Regions from separate parts of the Cupriavidus sp. UGS-1 genome, predicted to be linked through region 3. Evidence: predicted binding sites of a transcription regulator. Region 3 holds the regulator's gene; each other region holds the start of a gene.
What was found. The regulator HrcA, encoded in region 3, represses chaperone genes, less so after heat shock. The targets are predictions, from matches to a motif close to TTAGCACTCNNNNNNNNNGAGTGCTAA.

Region 1 (6,162 bases), on a different contig from region 3:
CTCTCCCCAGCAAACTTCCCGCAAATTTCCCAGATCTGGAGCAGTGGAGAAACAAGTTGAAGTTCGCACGACTGGAGCGAAATCGTGCTGACTATGATCCCTATCCTGTTGACGATACGGCATTCGAAGACACTTGTGACGCACTTATTCAGGACGCAACAGAATTAATTCGCGTAGCACAGCGGTATATCAATCAAGAAATAAGGTCAAAAAATGGTTCCTGAGTCGGATATTAGAGGGCTAATCGAACGGGAAATGCAGAAGGCTGGGATCGTTCCCATTTCGGTACAGATTAGAACCTTCCCGGGCGAGGTAATCGCCATCGTAGAAGTCGACCGGGACTATCAACGTGCACTGGCGATTGCTCAGGAGCTAGACGCGCAGATCGAAAACGGCTTCGTAACCGTCCGACAAGGCAAAGCGGGAAATGTCAAGAGGGCACACACCCCCGTCGTAGGGGTCCACGATCTTCGGGTGGGTGATTTGCTTAGCTTGCTGAGCACGCGCTCAAGAACTTCGGAGAGTCAGCCGAGCCTTAAATATATTAAAGACGTCGAGGAAAGACTCAGCGTCGCGATTACACCCCGGCATCACCTGATATTCGGCCGTCGAGGAGTGGGAAAAACCTCTCTTTTGTTGGAAGCAAAAAGACTGTTGGAAAATCAAGGCGCGTACGTACTATGGGTCAACGTGCAATCTCTGCGGAGTCTTGGTACTGGAAACGCATTCTTGACAGTAGCCCTAAAGCTCTGTGATCTTTTGCTGTCATCTCAAGACGCGGTTCGTCCTTCCCAGGCCGGTCTTGATGCGTTGCGCGCCCTTCGTGCAAAGATCGAGCAGCGATTCGCCGCTAATGGCGCGTCGCTAAACGACGTCGCTCTATTGGTTCCGCTACTCCAGCAAGAGTGTTCCCGGTTTACCTTACAAGCGCAGCGAACGATTTTTTTATTTATTGATGATATACATTACCTTCCAAGTGGTGATGTTCCGCATTTTCTGGATCTTCTGCATGGTGTAACAAGGGACAATCTCGTTTGGCTAAAGATCGCCGGCATTCAACATCAAACCAGGTGGTTTATACCTGTTCCACCGACCGGTCTGCAGACGGGTCATGATGCTACGATCATCAACTTGGACGTTACGCTGGAACACCCGGAACGAGCAAAGAAATTCCTTGAAAGCGTACTCAGAGGGTATGTAGAAGAGTGCAACGCCCTTCCTCTCAGTAATGTTCTGAGTTCGCAGGCATTGGATCGACTTGTCCTTGCATCTGGTGGTGTACCGCGCGACTTCTTGACGTTATGCGCCGCGTCAATCGAGAAGGCACGACAACGGCCAAATGCAAAGACAGTCGGGGTGCAAGATGTTAACAATGCTGCCGGTATTGCTGGTCAAACAAAAGTTCAAGAATTAGAGGACGATGCAGCGGCAACGAGGGGCCGCTCTAGTGAACTCATAGCCTCCCTAAACATCGTCAGAGATTTCTTGCTATCTGAAAAGGAAATTACCTATTTCCGGGTGGACTTTCGGGACAAAGAGGCTCATTCGGCCGAGTATCGGGTTCTACAGGCATTGGCCGATCTCAGAATGCTCCATTTGATCAATCCGAGCCTTTCCGATCAACACCAAGCCGGGCAGAGGTCAGAAGTGTACTTGCTCGATCTTAGTCAATATTCTGGGTCCCGTCTTAAGCAAGGTATTCACGTATTAGACTTCGAGCGTGGGCACATGGTTTTAAAACGGACACGGAGCACCGAGCCGGCTCGGATAGGAGACACCGTTCTAAAACTGGTAGCTCTTCTTCGGAGAGCTCCAACGTTTGAACTATCGAGTCTAACGGCCACCTCTCGCTTGTCAGCAGATTTGTGAGAATAATAGACGCCAATCGAGGCATCTGATTTGGTACGGCAGCGTCACGTACATGCCGGCGGATAACCACTACGTCTCCGCTTCACAACAGTAGTTAAATCAAGAAAAGCCTATGAGTGTGAAGTGCGACATAGCCAACACCAGCAGTCTTACGCGGCGACGTCTTGGGCTGCTTTGGCCGAGTACGAGGGTGGATCGCCCGCATCTCGCAGCAATCTCTACACCTCACAGCCCGCGAAGAAATGGATGAACAAAAACCCCCACGGGCTTGCACCCGTGGGGGTTTTCGACTGACGCGGTTCGCGCAGTCAGGGCAGTCGGCCGAAGCCGACGGCCGGCGTGATTACATCATGCCGTCCATGCCGCCCATGCCACCCATGCCGCCCGGCATTGCCGGCGCCGACTCTTCCTTCGGCGTTTCGGCGATCGCGCAGTCGGTGGTCAGCATCAGCGATGCGACCGAAGCGGCGTTCTGCAGCGCGGTGCGGGTCACCTTGGTCGGATCCAGCACGCCCATCTCGACCAGGTCGCCGTACTCGCCGCTGGCGGCGTTGTAGCCGAAGTTGCCGTTGCCCTCGATGACCTTGGCCACGACGACCGAGGCTTCTTCGCCGGCGTTCAGCACGATCTGGCGCAGCGGCTCTTCCATCGCGCGCAGCACGATCTTGATGCCGGCGTTCTGGTCGGGGTTCTCGCCGGTCAGGCTCGAGATCGCAGCGCGGGCACGCAGCAGGGCCACGCCGCCGCCCGGGACGATGCCTTCTTCAACGGCAGCGCGGGTGGCGTGCAGCGCGTCTTCGACGCGTGCCTTCTTTTCCTTCATTTCGACTTCGGTGGCGGCACCAACCTTGATCACAGCAACACCGCCGGCCAGCTTGGCCACGCGCTCTTGCAGCTTCTCGCGGTCGTAGTCCGAGGTCGCTTCCTCGATCTGGGCGCGGATCTGCTTGACACGGCCTTCGATCGCGGCGGCGTCACCGGCACCGTCGATGATGATGGTGTTTTCCTTGCCGATCTCGACACGCTTGGCTTGACCCAGGTCTTGCAGCGTGGCCTTTTCCAGCGTCAGGCCGACTTCCTCGGCGATCACGGTGCCGCCGGTCAGGATGGCGATGTCTTCCAGCATGGCCTTGCGGCGGTCGCCGAAGCCAGGCGCCTTGACGGCGGCGGTCTTCAGGATGCCACGGATGTTGTTGACCACCAGGGTCGCCAGCGCTTCGCCTTCGACGTCTTCGGCGATGATCAGCAGCGGACGGCTCGACTTGGCCACTTGCTCCAGCACCGGCAGCAGGTCGCGGATGTTCGAGATCTTCTTGTCGAACAGCAGCACGAACGGGTTGTCGAGCTGGACGACTTGCTTGTCCGGGTTGTTGATGAAGTACGGCGACAGGTAGCCGCGGTCGAACTGCATGCCCTCGACGACTTCCAGCTCGTCGGCCAGCGACTTGCCGTCTTCAACGGTGATCACGCCTTCCTTGCCGACCTTGTCCATCGCTTCGGCGATCAGCTTGCCGATCACTTCGTCGCTGTTGGCCGAGATCGCGCCAACCTGGGCGATTTCCTTGCTGGTCGTGGTCGGCTTGCTCAGCTTCTTCAGCTCTTCGACGGCGGCGCCCACGGCCTTGTCGATGCCGCGCTTCAGATCCATCGGGTTCATGCCGGCGGCAACGTACTTCATGCCTTCGCGCACGATCGACTGGGCCAGCACGGTCGCGGTGGTGGTACCGTCACCGGCGTTGTCGCTGGTCTTGGAAGCGACTTCCTTGACCATCTGGGCGCCCATGTTCTGCAGCTTGTCCTTCAGCTCGATTTCCTTGGCGACCGACACGCCGTCCTTGGTCACGGTCGGGCCGCCGAAGCTGCGCTCGAGCACCACGTTGCGGCCCTTCGGACCCAGGGTGACCTTGACCGCGTTGGCCAGGATGTTCACGCCTTCGACCATCTTGTGGCGAGCGCTGTCGCCGAACACTACGTCTTTAGCTGCCATGTTCTAGATCTCCAGAATTCTGTACGGGAAAAGTCCCGGGCGCGATCGCCGCAGCGGCGAAACCGTGCGCCCCGGGGGTTCCGGACGCGCGGCGCCCGGACAGCGACATCACTTGTTGATGACCGCCATGATGTCTTCTTCGCGCATGACCAGCAGTTCCTGGCCATCCACCTTCACGGTCTGGCCGGCGTACTTGCCGAACAGCACGCGGTCACCCACCTTGACGTCGAGGGCGATCGACGCGCCCTTGTCATCCTTCTTGCCCGGGCCGATGGCCAGCACTTCGCCCTGATCGGGCTTCTCGGCAGCATTGTCGGGAATCACGATGCCGGAAGCGGTCTTGGTTTCGTTGTCCAGACGCTTGACGATCACGCGGTCGTGCAAAGGACGCAGATTCATACGGACTCCTTAGTACAAGTGAGCATTTATTTGCAAAGTGGCCGCCGCGGGACTGCGGAGGCCCTTGAAATCGGACGCCGGATGGAGATTACAGCACGCTGTTAGCACTCGCACCCGGCGAGTGCTAATTATAGGGACGGGGTTTCGGGTTTTCAAGACGAGGCCTGAATACGGGTTTACCCGCACAAAAGCAGGGAATTTGCCCCGGGCCGGCGCGGTGCAAGGCCCGGCGGGCATTGTCTCTTATATTGTGCGGCCCGGTTTTTTCAGGCGAATGTCGCCAGCGGGTGCCAACGAGGCGGGTTCAGACCCCGCCCCGCAGTTGCGGCAGCACCGTCTGCGCGCAGGCGTCGAGCCAGGCCTGCTGGTTGCCGCAGACGTTGTGCAGGAAGACCGCGTCGGCGCCCATCGCCAGGTCTTCGGCAAGCCAGGCGGCCTGCTGCGCGGCGTCGCAGGAGATCCGGACCGCGCGCTCGATGTCGTCCGGCGACACCGTGCGGGCGCGGGCATCGAACTCGGCCGGGGTCGCCAGGTTCGCCGCGGTCTCGCTGTCGAACACATTGGTGCGCCACTGCTCGTAGGCCATGCGGCGCGCGGCCTCGTCGCCCTGCGTGGGGTCGGCGTAGGCGATCTTGGCCTGGATATGCACCGGTTTGCCTCCGCCGCCGCCCTCCCGAAAGGCGTCGATGACCGCGCGCATGGTCTCGCGTGGCGCCGAGATCGTGATCAGGCCGTCGGCCCACTGTCCCGCCCAGCGCGCGGTCTGCTCGGTCAGCGCGGCGGCGAAGATCGGCGGCGGACGCTGCGGCAGCGTGTACAGCCGGGCGCGATCGACGACGATGCTGCCCCGGTGCGTCACCTCCTCGCCGCGCCACAGCGCGCGCATCACGTCCACCGACTCGGACAGCATCGCCTGCCGCTCGGGCTTGGGCGGCCACGGCCGGCCGGTGATGTGTTCGTTCAGCGCCTCGCCGGTGCCCAGCGCGATCCAGAAGCGGCCCGGGAACATCGCCTCCAGCGTCGCGGCGGCCTGGGCGACCACGGCCGGGTGGTAGCGCCCGAACGGACAGGCGACCACGCCCGTCGGCAGGTCGACGGTCGCCATCGCGGCGCCGAGCCAGGACCAGGAATGGCCGCTCTCCCCTTGCCGCTCGCTCCACGGATGGAAGTGGTCGGAGCTGCTGAGCGCGGTAAAACCGGCCAGCTGCGCGGCGCGCGCATAGCGCAGCAGGTCGCCCGGCGAGAACTGTTCGTGCGAGGCGTGATAGCCGATCAAGGGCATGGCGGACTCCTGGGCGAAATGGGGATCGGGTGCGGCGCGGTCAGCCGGACGCCGCGGACACCGAGGCCGGGACCGGATAGGCCAGCGTGGTCATCAGCGCGAGCGCGGCCTGGCGCGAATCGAGCCGGGTGTGCTGCACGACGATCGGCACATCGGACTCGATCACGCTGGCGTAGTCGGTGTCCTCGGGGATCGGCTCGGGGTCGCGCAGATCGTTGAAGCGCAGATGCAAGGTGCGGCGCGCCGGCACCGTGAGCCGGTACGGACCGACGGGTTCGCGGTCCGCATAGAAGATCGTCACCGTGACATGGGCCGGGGCATCGCCGGTATTGAGCAGGCAGGCCGCTTCATGGCTGTTCAATTGCCTGCTGGCGGCCGGGTCGGTCGGCGGCAGATAGCCTTCCGCAATGACCCAGCGCCGTTGTCCGATCGCTTCCATCGCGTTTCTCCCTGGTTGTCGCTGTCTTTGCCGGACTGATGCTGCCGATCACGGCCCGAAGCACGGCCGCTGCCGCAGCCATCGGTAGCCGTAGGCGCGCAGCTTCAGCGTATGCGCGGTCTGCGCCGGCGGGTACGGGCCATCGACCAGCATGTCGCGCAGCTCGCCGACCTCGACCTCGGGCAG
Region 2 (6,162 bases), on a different contig from region 3:
CGACGCCGCCCAGCGCGTGATCGACGTGATGGGCTAGGACCGTCGCGTTCTTTTTGGAGTCTTGCATGCCCCCTCGCCCCAGTCCCGCCAAAGTCCGGCGCCCGGCCGTCGTTGCCGATGCACTCGGGTGCAGCGCCGACGCGCCGCCCGCCAGCCAGGGTCGCGGCCGCGCGCGGACGGACCTGACGGGATCCGCCTTGATGACGCTGGTCGATCCGATGGTGCGCGCGGGCGCCTGGGCGGCAGGCTCGGACGCGCCGGAGAAGACCGAGGTCCGGATCGGCTTCATCCCGCTGACCGACTGCGCCTCGATCGTGATGGCCGCCGCGCTGGGGCTGGACCGCAAGCACGGCATCCGCATCACGCCGGCCAGGGAGGCCTCGTGGGCCGGGGTGCGCGACAAGCTGGTCAACGGCGAGCTCGACGCCGCGCACGTGCTGTACGGGCTCATCTACGGCGTGCAGCTGGGCATCGGCGGACCGAGGAAGGACATGGCGGTGCTGATGAACCTGAACCACAACGGCCAGGCGATCTCGCTGTCGACGAAGTTGGCCGACAAGGGCGTCCGGGACGGCGCCAGCCTGCGCGCCTACATGACGCGGGAAAAGCGCGAATACACCTTCGCGCAGACCTTCCCCACCGGCACGCATGCGATGTGGCTGTACTACTGGCTGGCGGCCCACGGCATCGATCCGATGCGGGAGCCGCGCGCGATCACCGTGCCGCCGCCGCAAATGGTGGCCAATATGCGGCTCGGCCAGATGGACGGCTTCTGCGCCGGCGAACCGTGGCACGCGCGCGCGATCGCCGACGGCATCGGCTTCACCGCCGAGACCACGCAGGGCATCTGGCGCGACCATCCCGAGAAGACGCTGGGCACCACGGCCGAATTCGTGCAGATGTATCCGAACACGGCGCGCGCGATGGTGGCCGCGGTGCTGGAGGCATCGCGCTTCATCGACGCGTCGGCGTCGAATCGCCGCAGGACCGCCGAGACCATCGCCGCGCCATCCTGTGTCGACACCGACATGGAGCTGATCCTCGACCGCATGCTGGGCCGCTATGCCAACGGGCTGGGCAGGACCTGGGACGACCCCGATGCGATGCATTTCCATCGGGACGGCGAGGCGAACTATCCCTACCTGTCGGACGGCATGTGGTTCCTGACGCAGCACAAGCGTTGGGGATTGCTGAAGGAACATCCTGACTATCTGGCGGTGGCCCGCCAGGTCAATCGGCTCGACGTCTACCGGCAGGCCGCCACGGCCGCGCAGGTACCGCTGCCGGCCAGCGAATTCCGCACGGCCACGCTGATGGACGGCGTGATCTGGGACGCCACGCGCGACCCGAAGGCTTATGCCGACGGCTTCGCGATCAAGGCCTGAATGGCGGTGGCCGGCCGCCGCGCGGGCCGCCTGGCGTATCGCGCTATCATCGACCGATACGTACCCCCTGCTGCACCCCCGCTGCCCCGCTCTCACCGTACAGCATCACCGCACCGCCATGTCCGCTGACCGCCTCGACACTCCGCCCGCCTTCTCTGCGGCCCCCTATATCAAGGAAATCGGCCGCGGCGTCGCCGGCGCCCGTGCGCTGCCGCGCGACGATGCGCGCCTGCTGTTCGATGCAATGCTGTCCGGACGCGTCTCCGACCTCGAACTCGGCGCCGTGCTGATGGCGTACCGGATCAAGGGCGAGGCGCCGCACGAGCTGGCCGGCATGCTGGAGGCCGCGCATGCGCACTGCCTGCCGCTGCCGGCGCCGGAGCGTCAGGTGGTGGTCATCCCGAGCTACAACGGCGCGCGCAAGCAGCCCAATCTGGTACCGCTGCTGGCGCTGCTGCTCGCGCGGGAGGGTATCCCGGTGCTGGTGCACGGAACGCGCGAGTTCAATCAGCGCGTCACCAGCATCATGCTGTTCGAGGCCCTGGGGATCGCGCCGTGCGCGACGGTCGACGAAGCCGCGCGACGGCTCGCGCAGCCGGGCGGCGGCGATACCGATCCAGGCCCGCTGGCGGTGCTGCCGATCGACGTGCTGTCGCCGGCCCTGTCGGCGCTGCTCGACAAGCGCACCGTGATCGGGCTGCGCAATTCCTCGCACACGATCGTCAAGATGCTGCAGCCGGTCGGCGCGCACACGCCTGCCGAGGCGCTGCGGCTGTACAGCTACACGCACCCCGAATACCGCGAGACGCTGACCGATTACTTCTCGCACGAGCCGGCCAACGTGCTGCTGGCGCGCGGCACCGAGGGCGAGGTCGTGGCCGACGCCCGCCGCGGCAGCCGCATCGACTGGCTGCACGACGGCCATCAGCGCACGCTGGTGGACCCGATGTCGGGCTCGGTCGCCGACGTGCCGGCGCTGCCGCCGGGCACCGACGTGGCGCTGACAGCCGCGTGGATCCGCCAGGTGCTGGCGGGGGCCGTGCCGGTGCCCGCCCCGATCGCGACGCAGATCGAGACGATCCGCGGTTGCCTGCGCGACAGCGCGCGGGTCAGCTGGGTCAGTCCGCTGTAGCGACTTGGGTACGCACCACTCGATCCTTGCTCCCCTCTCCCGTCCGCGGGGGAGCGGGGTCGGGGAAGAGGGCAAAGGCGCCACCATGGCGGACGGCGGCGGCATAGCGACTGCCTTTCCCTCTCCCCAGCCCCTCTCCCGCAAGCTGGAGAGGAGAGCCGTCAAGCGTGGGCCAGGAGTGCCCTCATGTCATTGGCTCTGTCAGACCCGCCGCGGCGGCAGCGGAATCCGCTCGGTCTCGCCCGGTACGTGCGGGAACTCGTCGTTCTCCCAGCGCCGCGCCGCCTCTTCGATCGCCTCGCGGGTGCTGGCGACAAAATTCCAGAAGATATGCCGCCGGCCGTCGACGGGTTCTCCGCCGAGCAGCATCAGCCGGGACGGCTCCAGCGCCGTGACGGTCGCCTCGGCGCCGGGCGTCAGCACCGCCAGGTGCTCGGCCGGCAGCGCGATGCCGTCGATCGCGGCGGCGCCATCGACCAGATAGAGGCCGCGCTGCTCGTGCTCGGGCGGAATCGCCAGGCTGGCGCCGGCGTCGAGCTCCAGCGCGGCGTACAGCGTGCGGCTGAACACCTGCACCGGCGAGCGTGCGCCGAAGGCGTCGCCGGCGATCACGGTGATGCGCGCGCCGCCGTGGACCAGCCGCGGCAGCGTGTCGGCCGGATGGTGGAAGAACGACGGCGAGACCGTCTCGTGCTCGCGCGGCAGCGCGACCCAGGTCTGGATCCCATGCAGCCGCGGGCCGGCGTCGCGGGCGGCCTGCGGCGAGCGCTCCGAATGGACGATGCCGCTGCCCGCGGTCATCCAGTTGACGTCGCCGGGCCGGATGGTCTGTTCGCTGCCGACGCTATCGCGATGGACGATTTCGCCTTCGAACAGATAGGTGACGGTGGCCAGCCCAATATGGGGATGAGGGCGCACATCCATGCCCTTGCCGGGCTCCAGTTGAACCGGACCCATGTGGTCGAAGAAGATGAACGGCCCAACGGTTTGCGCGGCGGCGGAGGGCAGCACCCGCCGCACCGAGAAGTCGCCGATATCTCTTACATGCGGTTTCAACAAATGTTCAATGGCGGACATGGCAGACACTCCAAGGGCGTGGCGGATCGACGCAATGCTGGCAAGTGTAGCCTTTGCGGCCCGATGGCATGGTCTCTGCAGCAGAACCGGCACGGGCGCCGGCCCTCTAATGAACTTGTGTCCGTCTTCGCAGCGATTTCCGGGCGACTTCCCAGCAACCTGGAGCGCTATGGAATTTTTCCTCCGATATTCTGGAACTATCGTAGCGGACCGGACTCCAATTAGCACTCACCCGGCTGGAGTGCTAATATGCGTTGCATTGCAGTGTGGGAAGCGCCGGCCACGACGCCGTCGATGCTTCCGACACGCGGGCACGCCGCCCGCCGGATGCGAAAGGAGCCCTGAGTGAACGCAGTCCTGTCTGCCGATTCGATCACCATGAACAACACCCTGCCGATGGTGCCGCAGCGCGCCAACAGCATGGCCCTGACCCTGCCCGCCGGGCTGGGCAATCTCGACAGCTATATCCAGGCTGTCCACCGTATTCCGATGCTCACCGCCGAGGAGGAGCAGCGGCTCGCGCGCGAGCTGCGCGATCACGACTCGGTCGAGGCGGCACGCCGGCTGGTGATGTCGCACCTGCGTCTGGTCGTGTCGATCGCCCGCCAGTATCTGGGCTATGGCCTGCCGCACGCGGACCTGATCCAGGAAGGCAATATCGGCCTGATGAAGGCCGTCAAGCGCTTCGACCCGGACCAGGGCGTGCGCCTGGTGTCGTACGCGATCCACTGGATCAAGGCGGAGATCCACGAGTACGTGCTGCGCAACTGGCGCATGGTCAAGGTCGCGACGACCAAGGCCCAGCGCAAGCTGTTCTTCAACCTGCGCAGCCACAAGCAAGGCGCCCATACCTTCACGCCGGACGAGATCGACGCGGTCGCCCGCGAGCTGAACGTCAAGCCGGAAGAAGTGATGGAGATGGAAACCCGCTTGTCGGGCGGCGATCTGGCGCTGGAAGGCCAGGTCGACGACGGCGAGGAGGAGTTCGCGCCGATCGCCTATCTGGCCGACAACCACAACGAGCCGACGCGCGTGCTCGAGGCCAAGCGCCAGGACCGGATGCAGGTCGAGGGCCTGGAACAGGCGCTGACCAAGCTCGATCCGCGCAGCCGCCGCATCATCGAGGCGCGCTGGCTGCAGGTCAACGACGACGGCTCGGGCGGCGCCACGCTGCACGAACTGGCCGACGAGTTCGGCGTGTCGGCCGAGCGCATCCGCCAGATCGAGTCCGCCGCGATGAAGAAGATGAAGGGCGCGCTGCAGGCCTTCGCCTGATGGGCGCCGCCCGCAGGCCATAAACGGCAAGCCACAAGCCAGCCGCTGGCTCCCCGCTTGCGCGGGGGTGACGGCGGCGACAAGGGCCGGGTTCCGCAAGGACCCGGCCCTTTTCTTTTGCCGCTCCGGCGCCGCACCGCACGTGGGCGTGCCCCCTCCGACTCGGGGTTTGCCCGCATCGCGCGGCCGTGATGTTGACAATCACGCGGCTGTGATCTACAAATCCGTACACAACTACAAACGATTTTGTAGACAATTCTGTCTACAAAACAAATCCTGAGAGCGGATTCCCGATCCTTCGATCCACACCGCCCATCCGGCGCCTTCCGCGCGCCTACCACCGCATGGCATCGCCTTGAGGAGACAAGCATGATGCACACCACCGCGCCTGCCGCCGCCGAGCTGCAGGACAGCGCGTCCGTCCACCATGGCAACGCGCTGATCAAGCCATCGTATGACGAACGGCTGACCAACGAAGACCTGGCGCCGCTGAAGAAGCAGACCTGGAGCACCTACAACATCTTCGCGTTCTGGATGTCGGACGTGCACAGCGTCGGCGGCTACATCACGGCCGGCAGCCTGTTCGCGCTGGGCCTGACCAGCTGGCAGGTGCTGGTCGCGCTGCTGGTCGGCATCGTCATCGTGCAGTTCTTCTGCAATCTGGTGGCCAAGCCGAGCCAGGTCACCGGCACCCCGTATCCGGTGATCTGCCGGGCCTCGTTCGGCGTGCTCGGCGCCAATATTCCGGCGGTGATCCGCGGCCTGATCGCGGTGGCGTGGTACGGCATCCAGACCTATCTGGCCTCGTCGGCCTTCCTGGTGCTGGCGCTGCATTTCTTCCCGTCTCTGGCGCCCTATGCCGACGTCAAGCTGCATGGCTTCGCCGGGCTGTCGACGCTGGGCTGGGCGGCCTTCATGACGCTGTGGGTACTGCAGGCGCTGGTGTTCTGGACCGGCATGGAAACCATTCGCAAGTTCATCGACTGGGCCGGCCCCGCTGTCTATGTGGTGATGATCCTGCTGGCGATCTGGCTGGTGAACAAGGCCGGCTGGAGCAACGTCAGCTTCACGCTGAGCTTCGTCAAGTACAGCGGCTGGGAAGCGGTACCGGTGATGCTGACCGCGATCGCGCTGGTGGTGTCGTACTTCTCCGGCCCGATGCTGAACTTCGGCGACTTCTCGCGCTACGCGAAGAACTTCGGCGCGGTTCGCAAGGGCAACTTCTGGGGGCTGCCGATCAACTTCCTTGGCTTCTCGCTGCTGACCGTGATCACGACCTCGGCCACGCTGCCG
Region 3 (6,162 bases):
CTCGATCGGTTAACGGCCGCCGGCGCTGCGTCTTCAGTCGGCGGGCATGTCGCGCCCGGTCGGCTTGGGCCGGCTGGGCGTCAGGCGGCGGTCCGCCTCTGCCGCCTCGATCCGCGGCAGCGCGCGCAGCGTGGTGACCGCCTGCTCGATGGTGGCCTCCGGCGATGGCGAGATCGCGGTGACGAGCCAGGTGCCGCCCGACATCGGCCGCTTGACGACGAAGCGGATCGGTCCCTTGGCCTGGGCCAGCAGTTCGCCGGCCTGCAGCGAGGTATCGACGGCCGGCGGCGTGAAGCGCACCAGGATGTCGCCGACCGCGCGGTCGTCGGTGATGCTGCCCGGCGGCGGGACGGCCGGCTTCGAGCTGCAGGCGGCGGCCAGCGCCAGGCCGCACAGCGCCACCGCCAGTGTCAGCCGGCGCGTGGTGCGGCGCGCAGGTCGGCTCACCGGGCGGCGCGCCGCGCCGGCGGCGCCGGTCGTGGCGGACGGATCGTCGAGGGACGAGGGCGGCTTGGCGAAGAGCATGGGGTTTCCTGTGTCGGTGCGATTGATTGTTGCGAGTCGATGGTGCGTCGGCGCGTCGGTGCAGCCGTGCGCCGCCGGCGTCAGCTCGCCGCGCGGCGCGCGCGCCGGCCTTCCTTGGCCGCCGGGACTCCGCGCGCACCCTGCGCCAGCATTTCCTCCGCATGTTGCAGCGTGGTGGCGGTCACCGTCGCACCGCCCAGCATGCGCGCGGTCTCGACCACGCGGCCGGCGGCGTCGAGCACGCGGATCTGCGAGCGCGTCACGGCCTCGCCGCCATCGCTGACGGTCTCCTTGCTGACCAGCAGATGCGTGCCGGCCTGCGCGGCGACCTGCGGCAGGTGGGTCACGCACAGTACCTGGCGGGCGCGGCCCAGTTCCTGCAGCCGGCGGCCGACCACCTCGGCGACCGCGCCGCCGATGCCGGTATCGACCTCGTCGAAGATCAGCGTCGGCGTCGGCGCGGCCTCGCTGGTGATCACCGAGATCGCCAGGCTGATCCGCGCCAGTTCGCCGCCCGATGCGACCTTGGCCAGCGGCCGCGCGCTGACGCCCGCATGGCCCGCGACCAGGAACTCGACCTGTTCGAGTCCATGGCTGGCACCTTCGTCGATCGGATGCAGCGCCACGGTGAAGCTGCCGCCGGCCATCGACAGGCCCTGCATCGCCTCGGTGACCGCGGCCGACAGCCGCTCTGCGGCTTGGCGCCGGGCGTCGCTCAGGTGGCGCGCGATGGTCAGGTAGGCGGCGCGGGCCGCGGCCTCGCGCGCGGTGATCTTGTTCAGGTCCTGTGCGGCCTGCAGGTCGTCGAGCTGCTGGCGGCGCGCCAGCAATTCGTCGGGCAACTGTTCGGGCGGCACGCGGAACTTGCGCGCGGCGGTGTGCAGCGCCTGCATCCGCTCCTCGACGACCTGCAGCCGTTCGGGGTCGAGCTCGAGCCGGTCGACATAGCGGGTCAGCGAGTGGGCCGCTTCCTCGGCCTGCACCTCGGCCGCTTCCAGCGCGGTCACCACATCGCCCAGCGCGGGATCGACCTCGGCGAGCTGGCGCAGCCGGTGGACCATCGCATTGAGCGCGGACAGCACCGCGCCGTCGGCTTCGGACAGCCCGTCGAGCGCGGCGCGGCCGCCCTCGAGCAGATTGGCTGCGTGCGACAGCCGCTTGTGCTCGGCCTGGATCGCCTCCCATTCATCGGGCTGCGGCGCCAGCTTGTCGAGCTCGCCGACCTGCCATTCGAGCCGCTCGCGTTCGAGCTGCATCTCGCGCGACTGCTGTTCGACCGCCTCGCGCTGGCGCACGCAGGCGCGCCAGGTGCGCCAGGCCTCGGCGACCGCGGCCGACTGCGCGGTCAGGCCGGCATGCGCGTCGAGCAGCAGACGCTGCGCGTCCGGCCGCAGCAGCAGCTGATGCGCGTGCTGCCCGTGAATGTCGACCAGCTGGTCGCCGACCTCGCGCAGCTGCGCCAGCGTGGCCGCGTTGCCGTTGATGAAGGCCTTGCTGCGGCCGTTGGCATCGACGACGCGGCGCAGCAGCACGTTGCCGTCGTCCTCGGCCAGCGCCTGCTCGTTGAGCCAGGCGTCCAGCGCGGGGTGCGTGGAGAAGGTGGCGCTGACGCTGGCGCGCGCCGCGCCCTCGCGCACCACGCCGGCATCGGCGCGCTCGCCGAGCACCAGCGCCAGCGCATCGATCAGGATCGACTTGCCGGCACCGGTCTCGCCGGTGAACACGGTGAAGCCGGCGGAAAAGTCGAGGTCGAGCGTATCGACAATGACGAAATCGCGGATGGACAGGCTGCGCAGCATCTTCGGAGACGGAGGGCGGCGATGACTAGGGGAGGGATCGGACCGGCTGGGGCGGGCGGCAGACGATGCGGGACGCTTGCGCTCAGAGCCGGTTGTCTTCGGTCGGGTACTCGTGCCAGTGCAGCTTCTTGCGCAGCGTCGCGTAGTAGTTGTAGCCGACCGGGTGCAGCAGGTTGATGGTCTTGGCCGAGCGGCGCACCACGATGCGGTCGCCCGGCAGCAGCGAGGTCAGCGACTGCATGTCGAAGTTGACGCTGGCATCGCGCGCGGTGGCGACCTCGATCGACACCTCGGCGTCGTGCGGCAGCACGATCGGCCGGTTCGACAGCGCATGCGGGGCGATCGGCACCAGCACCAGTCCCGACAGCGTTGGATGCAGGATCGGCCCGCCGGCCGACAGCGCATAGGCGGTCGATCCGGTCGGCGTCGACACGATCAGGCCGTCCGAACGCTGGTTGTACATGAAGTAGCCGTCCACCGAGACCGCCAGCTCGACCATGCCGGAGATGCCCGAACGATTGACCACCACGTCGTTCAGGGCCAGCGCGGAGAAGATCACGCCCTCGTCGCGGATCACGCGCGATTCGAGCAGCATGCGGTTCTCGGGCTCGTAGTGGCCGCTGAGCATGGCCGGCAGCACCGATTGCACATCCTCCAGCGGGATGTCGGTCATGAAGCCGAGGCGGCCATGGTTGACGCCGATCAGCGGCACCGAGAAGCCGGCCAGCTGGCGCGCGATGCCGAGCAGCGTGCCGTCGCCGCCGAGCACCACCGCGACGTCGGCCTCGCGGCCGATCTCCTCGGCGGACAGCGCCGGGTAGTCCGTCAGGCCGGTCGCCAGCGCGGTCTCGCGTTCGAACACCACGTCCTGGCCGTTGCGCAGGATGCAGGCCGCCAGTTCCTCGAGCGGACCTTCGATGCCCGCGGTCGAATACCTGCCGACCAGGGCGACCGTGCGAAAGGGCGCGTGCGCGGCGCCGGACTTGGGGTGTGCAGACATGCCCGGATTAGACCATACCGCCATGACCATTGTCAGCACGGCCCGGGGGGCGAGTGCCAGAGCGAGCCCCACCGCGCAAAACTTGCGTAAAATCGGGACACCATGGACGAACGAGCGAAAACCCTTCTCAAGACCCTGATCGAGCGCTACATCGCCGAAGGGCAGCCGGTCGGCTCGCGTACGCTGTCGAAGTACTCGGGACTGGACCTGTCGCCGGCGACCATCCGCAACGTGATGTCGGACCTGGAAGAGATGGGCTTCATCGCCAGCCCGCACACGTCGGCGGGGCGCATTCCGACCCCGCGCGGCTACCGGTTGTTCGTCGATACCATGCTGACGGCCCAGCCGCTCGATACCCAGTTCGACCGCACCAAGCTGGCCGGTCTGATCCAGGGCGAACTCGGCGCGCAGGAGCAGAGCCCGCAGCGCATGATCACGTCGGCCGCGCGCACGCTGTCGAACCTGTCGCAGTTCGCCGGCGTGGTGATGACCCCGCGCCGCGCGCAGGCCTTCCGGCAGATCGAATTCATGCGCCTGTCCGACAAGCGCATCCTGTTGATCATCGTGACGCCGGAAGGGGACGTGCAGAACCGCATCATCCAGACCGAGCTGCCCTACAGCGCGTCGCAGCTGGTCGAGGCGGCCAATTTCATCAACACCCATTACGCCGGCATGCGCTTCGACACCGTGCGCGAGCGGCTGCGCGACGAACTGAAGGCGCTGCGCATCGACATGTCGGAACTGATGCAGGCCGCGGTCGAGGCCGGCAGCAGCGCGATGGCCGACGAGGACGAGCAGGTCTATATCTCGGGCGAACGCAAGCTGCTCGAGGTCGAGGACCTGGCCTCGAGCATGGACAAGCTGCGCCGGCTGTTCGACGTGTTCGAGCACAAGACCAGCCTGCTGCAGCTGCTCGATGTGTCGAGCCACGCCGAGGGCGTGCAGATCTTCATCGGCGGCGAGAGCCGGCTGGTGCCGCTCGAGGACATGGCCGTGATCACCGCGCCGTACGAGGTCGACGGCCAGATCGTCGGCACGCTGGGCGTGATCGGCCCGACGCGGATGGCCTATGACCGGGTGATCCCGATCGTCGATATCACGGCGCGGCTGCTGTCGAGCGCGCTGAGCAGCCAGAACTGATGGCGGCCAGGGCGGGCCGCCACGCGCAGGGCGGCCTTCGTGCCCCGGCGATACCGGAATCCCTATGACCTTTACCGCAGAACCGGCCTACCGCCATGGGCAGGCGCCCCGCACGGCGATCCTGCTGATCAACCTGGGCACGCCGGACGAGCCGACCCCCAAGGCGGTCGGCCGCTACCTGAAACAGTTCCTGTCCGATCCGCGCGTGGTCGAGATTCCGCGCGCGGCCTGGTTGCCGGTGCTGTACGGGCTGATCCTGCCGCTGCGCTCGCGCGCGTCGGCGCTGAAGTACGAATCGATCTGGCTGCGCGAGGCGCACCGGACCGGCTCGCCGCTGCTGGTCCATACCGAGCGGCAGGCGCATGCGCTGCAGCAGCTGCTGGCGCAGCAGGGGCATGACGTGACGGTGGCCTGCGCAATGCGCTACGGCAACCCGTCGATCCCTTCGGTGATGGAGGCGCTGCGGCGCCAGGGCTGCGAGCGCATCCTGGCGCTGCCGATGTACCCGCAGTATTCCGGCACCACCACCGCGACCGCGTTTGACGAACTGTTTCGCGTGCTCGGCGAATGGCGCAATCAGCCCGAACTGCGGCTGGTCAAACATTTTCACGACCACCCGGCCTATCTGGGCGCGCTGCACCAGCAGGTCGGCGCCTACTGGGCCCAGCATGGGGCCCCGGATTTCGCGCGCGGCGACCGGCTGATCCTGTCCTTCCACGGCGTGCCGCGGCGCACGCTCGAGCTGGGCGATCCGTATCACTGCGAATGCCTGAAGACAGGCCGCATGCTGGGCGAGGCGCTGGGCTTGCAGCCCGGCCAGTACCAGGTCACGTTCCAGTCGCGCTTCGGCAAGGCAGAGTGGCTGCAGCCCTATACGGCGCCGACGCTGACCGAGCTGGGCAAGGTCGGCACCGCGCGGGTCGACGTATTCTGCCCGGGCTTTCCGGCCGACTGCATCGAGACGCTGGAGGAGATCGCGATGGAAGGGCAGTCCGAATTCAAGGTCGCCGGCGGCAAGGAATTTCACTTCATTCCGTGCCTGAACGACGCGCCGTTCTGGATCACCGCGCTGTCGGAGATCGCGCTGCAGCATATGCAGGGCTGGCCGTTGCGGCTGCCGCATGCGCACGAACTGGAAGCGAGGCGCTCGCTGGCGCAGGCAAGGGGGGCCGCGGCATGAATCCGTCGTACGAGGACGATGCGCGGCAGCGGATCGACAAGTGGCTGTGGTGCGCGCGCTTCTTCAAGACCCGTTCGCTGGCGGCCGAGGCCGTCGAGCGGGGCCGGGTAGAGGTCAACGGGCAGCCATGCAAGAATTCGCGCGAGGTCAAGCCGGGCGACACCGTGCGCATCGACGCCCATCAGCAGCGCTGGGAGCTGGTAGTCAAGGGCATCGCCCCGGCCCGCGGGCCAGCGTCCGTGGCCCAGACGCTCTATGAGGAAACCGAGGAGAGCCGGACGCGGCGCGCCGCGGAGGCCGAGCGGCGGCGTCTCCATGTCGAGCCGGCGTCGCAACTGCAAGGGCGCCCGACCAAGCGGGACCGCCGCCGCATCGACGGCTTCAAAGGGTAAGCCGCTGCAATGTTCAGCGGGAGTACTGGATGATGTATTGGCGCAGCGCGGGATCGGCACCGCCGGCCACGCTGTCGCGTGGGGTCAGCCCATCGGAGAGCCAGACGAAGACGGTCAGCGCCGCCA

Region 1: the regulator HrcA is predicted to act here: its motif matches at 4,357-4,383, upstream of groES (co-chaperone GroES).
Region 2: the regulator HrcA is predicted to act here: its motif matches at 3,816-3,842, upstream of rpoH (RNA polymerase sigma factor RpoH).

Annotation. Positions count from the first base shown of each region.
Region 1 is NZ_JAJQJF010000006.1:84,108-90,269, reverse strand. Features, by position in the region: gene LRR16_RS10520 (HEPN domain-containing protein) at 1-224, shown strand, start outside; gene LRR16_RS10515 (ATP-binding protein) at 214-1,869, shown strand; gene groL (chaperonin GroEL) at 2,213-3,856, opposite strand; gene groES (co-chaperone GroES) at 3,965-4,255, opposite strand; gene LRR16_RS10500 (TIGR03885 family FMN-dependent LLM class oxidoreductase) at 4,560-5,537, opposite strand; gene LRR16_RS10495 (sensory rhodopsin transducer) at 5,578-5,976, opposite strand; gene LRR16_RS10490 (alpha-amylase family protein) at 6,025-6,162, opposite strand, start outside.
Region 2 is NZ_JAJQJF010000022.1:2,044-8,205, reverse strand. Features, by position in the region: gene LRR16_RS21765 (ANTAR domain-containing response regulator) at 1-37, shown strand, start outside; gene LRR16_RS21760 (CmpA/NrtA family ABC transporter substrate-binding protein) at 66-1,385, shown strand; gene ybiB (DNA-binding protein YbiB) at 1,504-2,517, shown strand; gene LRR16_RS21750 (pirin family protein) at 2,719-3,594, opposite strand; gene rpoH (RNA polymerase sigma factor RpoH) at 3,973-4,869, shown strand; gene LRR16_RS21740 (NCS1 family nucleobase:cation symporter-1) at 5,239-6,162, shown strand, end outside.
Region 3 is NZ_JAJQJF010000023.1:1,645-7,806, forward strand. Features, by position in the region: gene LRR16_RS22125 (hypothetical protein) at 34-525, opposite strand; gene recN (DNA repair protein RecN) at 606-2,324, opposite strand; gene LRR16_RS22135 (NAD kinase) at 2,407-3,324, opposite strand; gene hrcA (heat-inducible transcriptional repressor HrcA) at 3,427-4,464, shown strand; gene hemH (ferrochelatase) at 4,529-5,644, shown strand; gene LRR16_RS22150 (RNA-binding S4 domain-containing protein) at 5,641-6,036, shown strand; gene LRR16_RS22155 (hypothetical protein) at 6,050-6,162, opposite strand, start outside.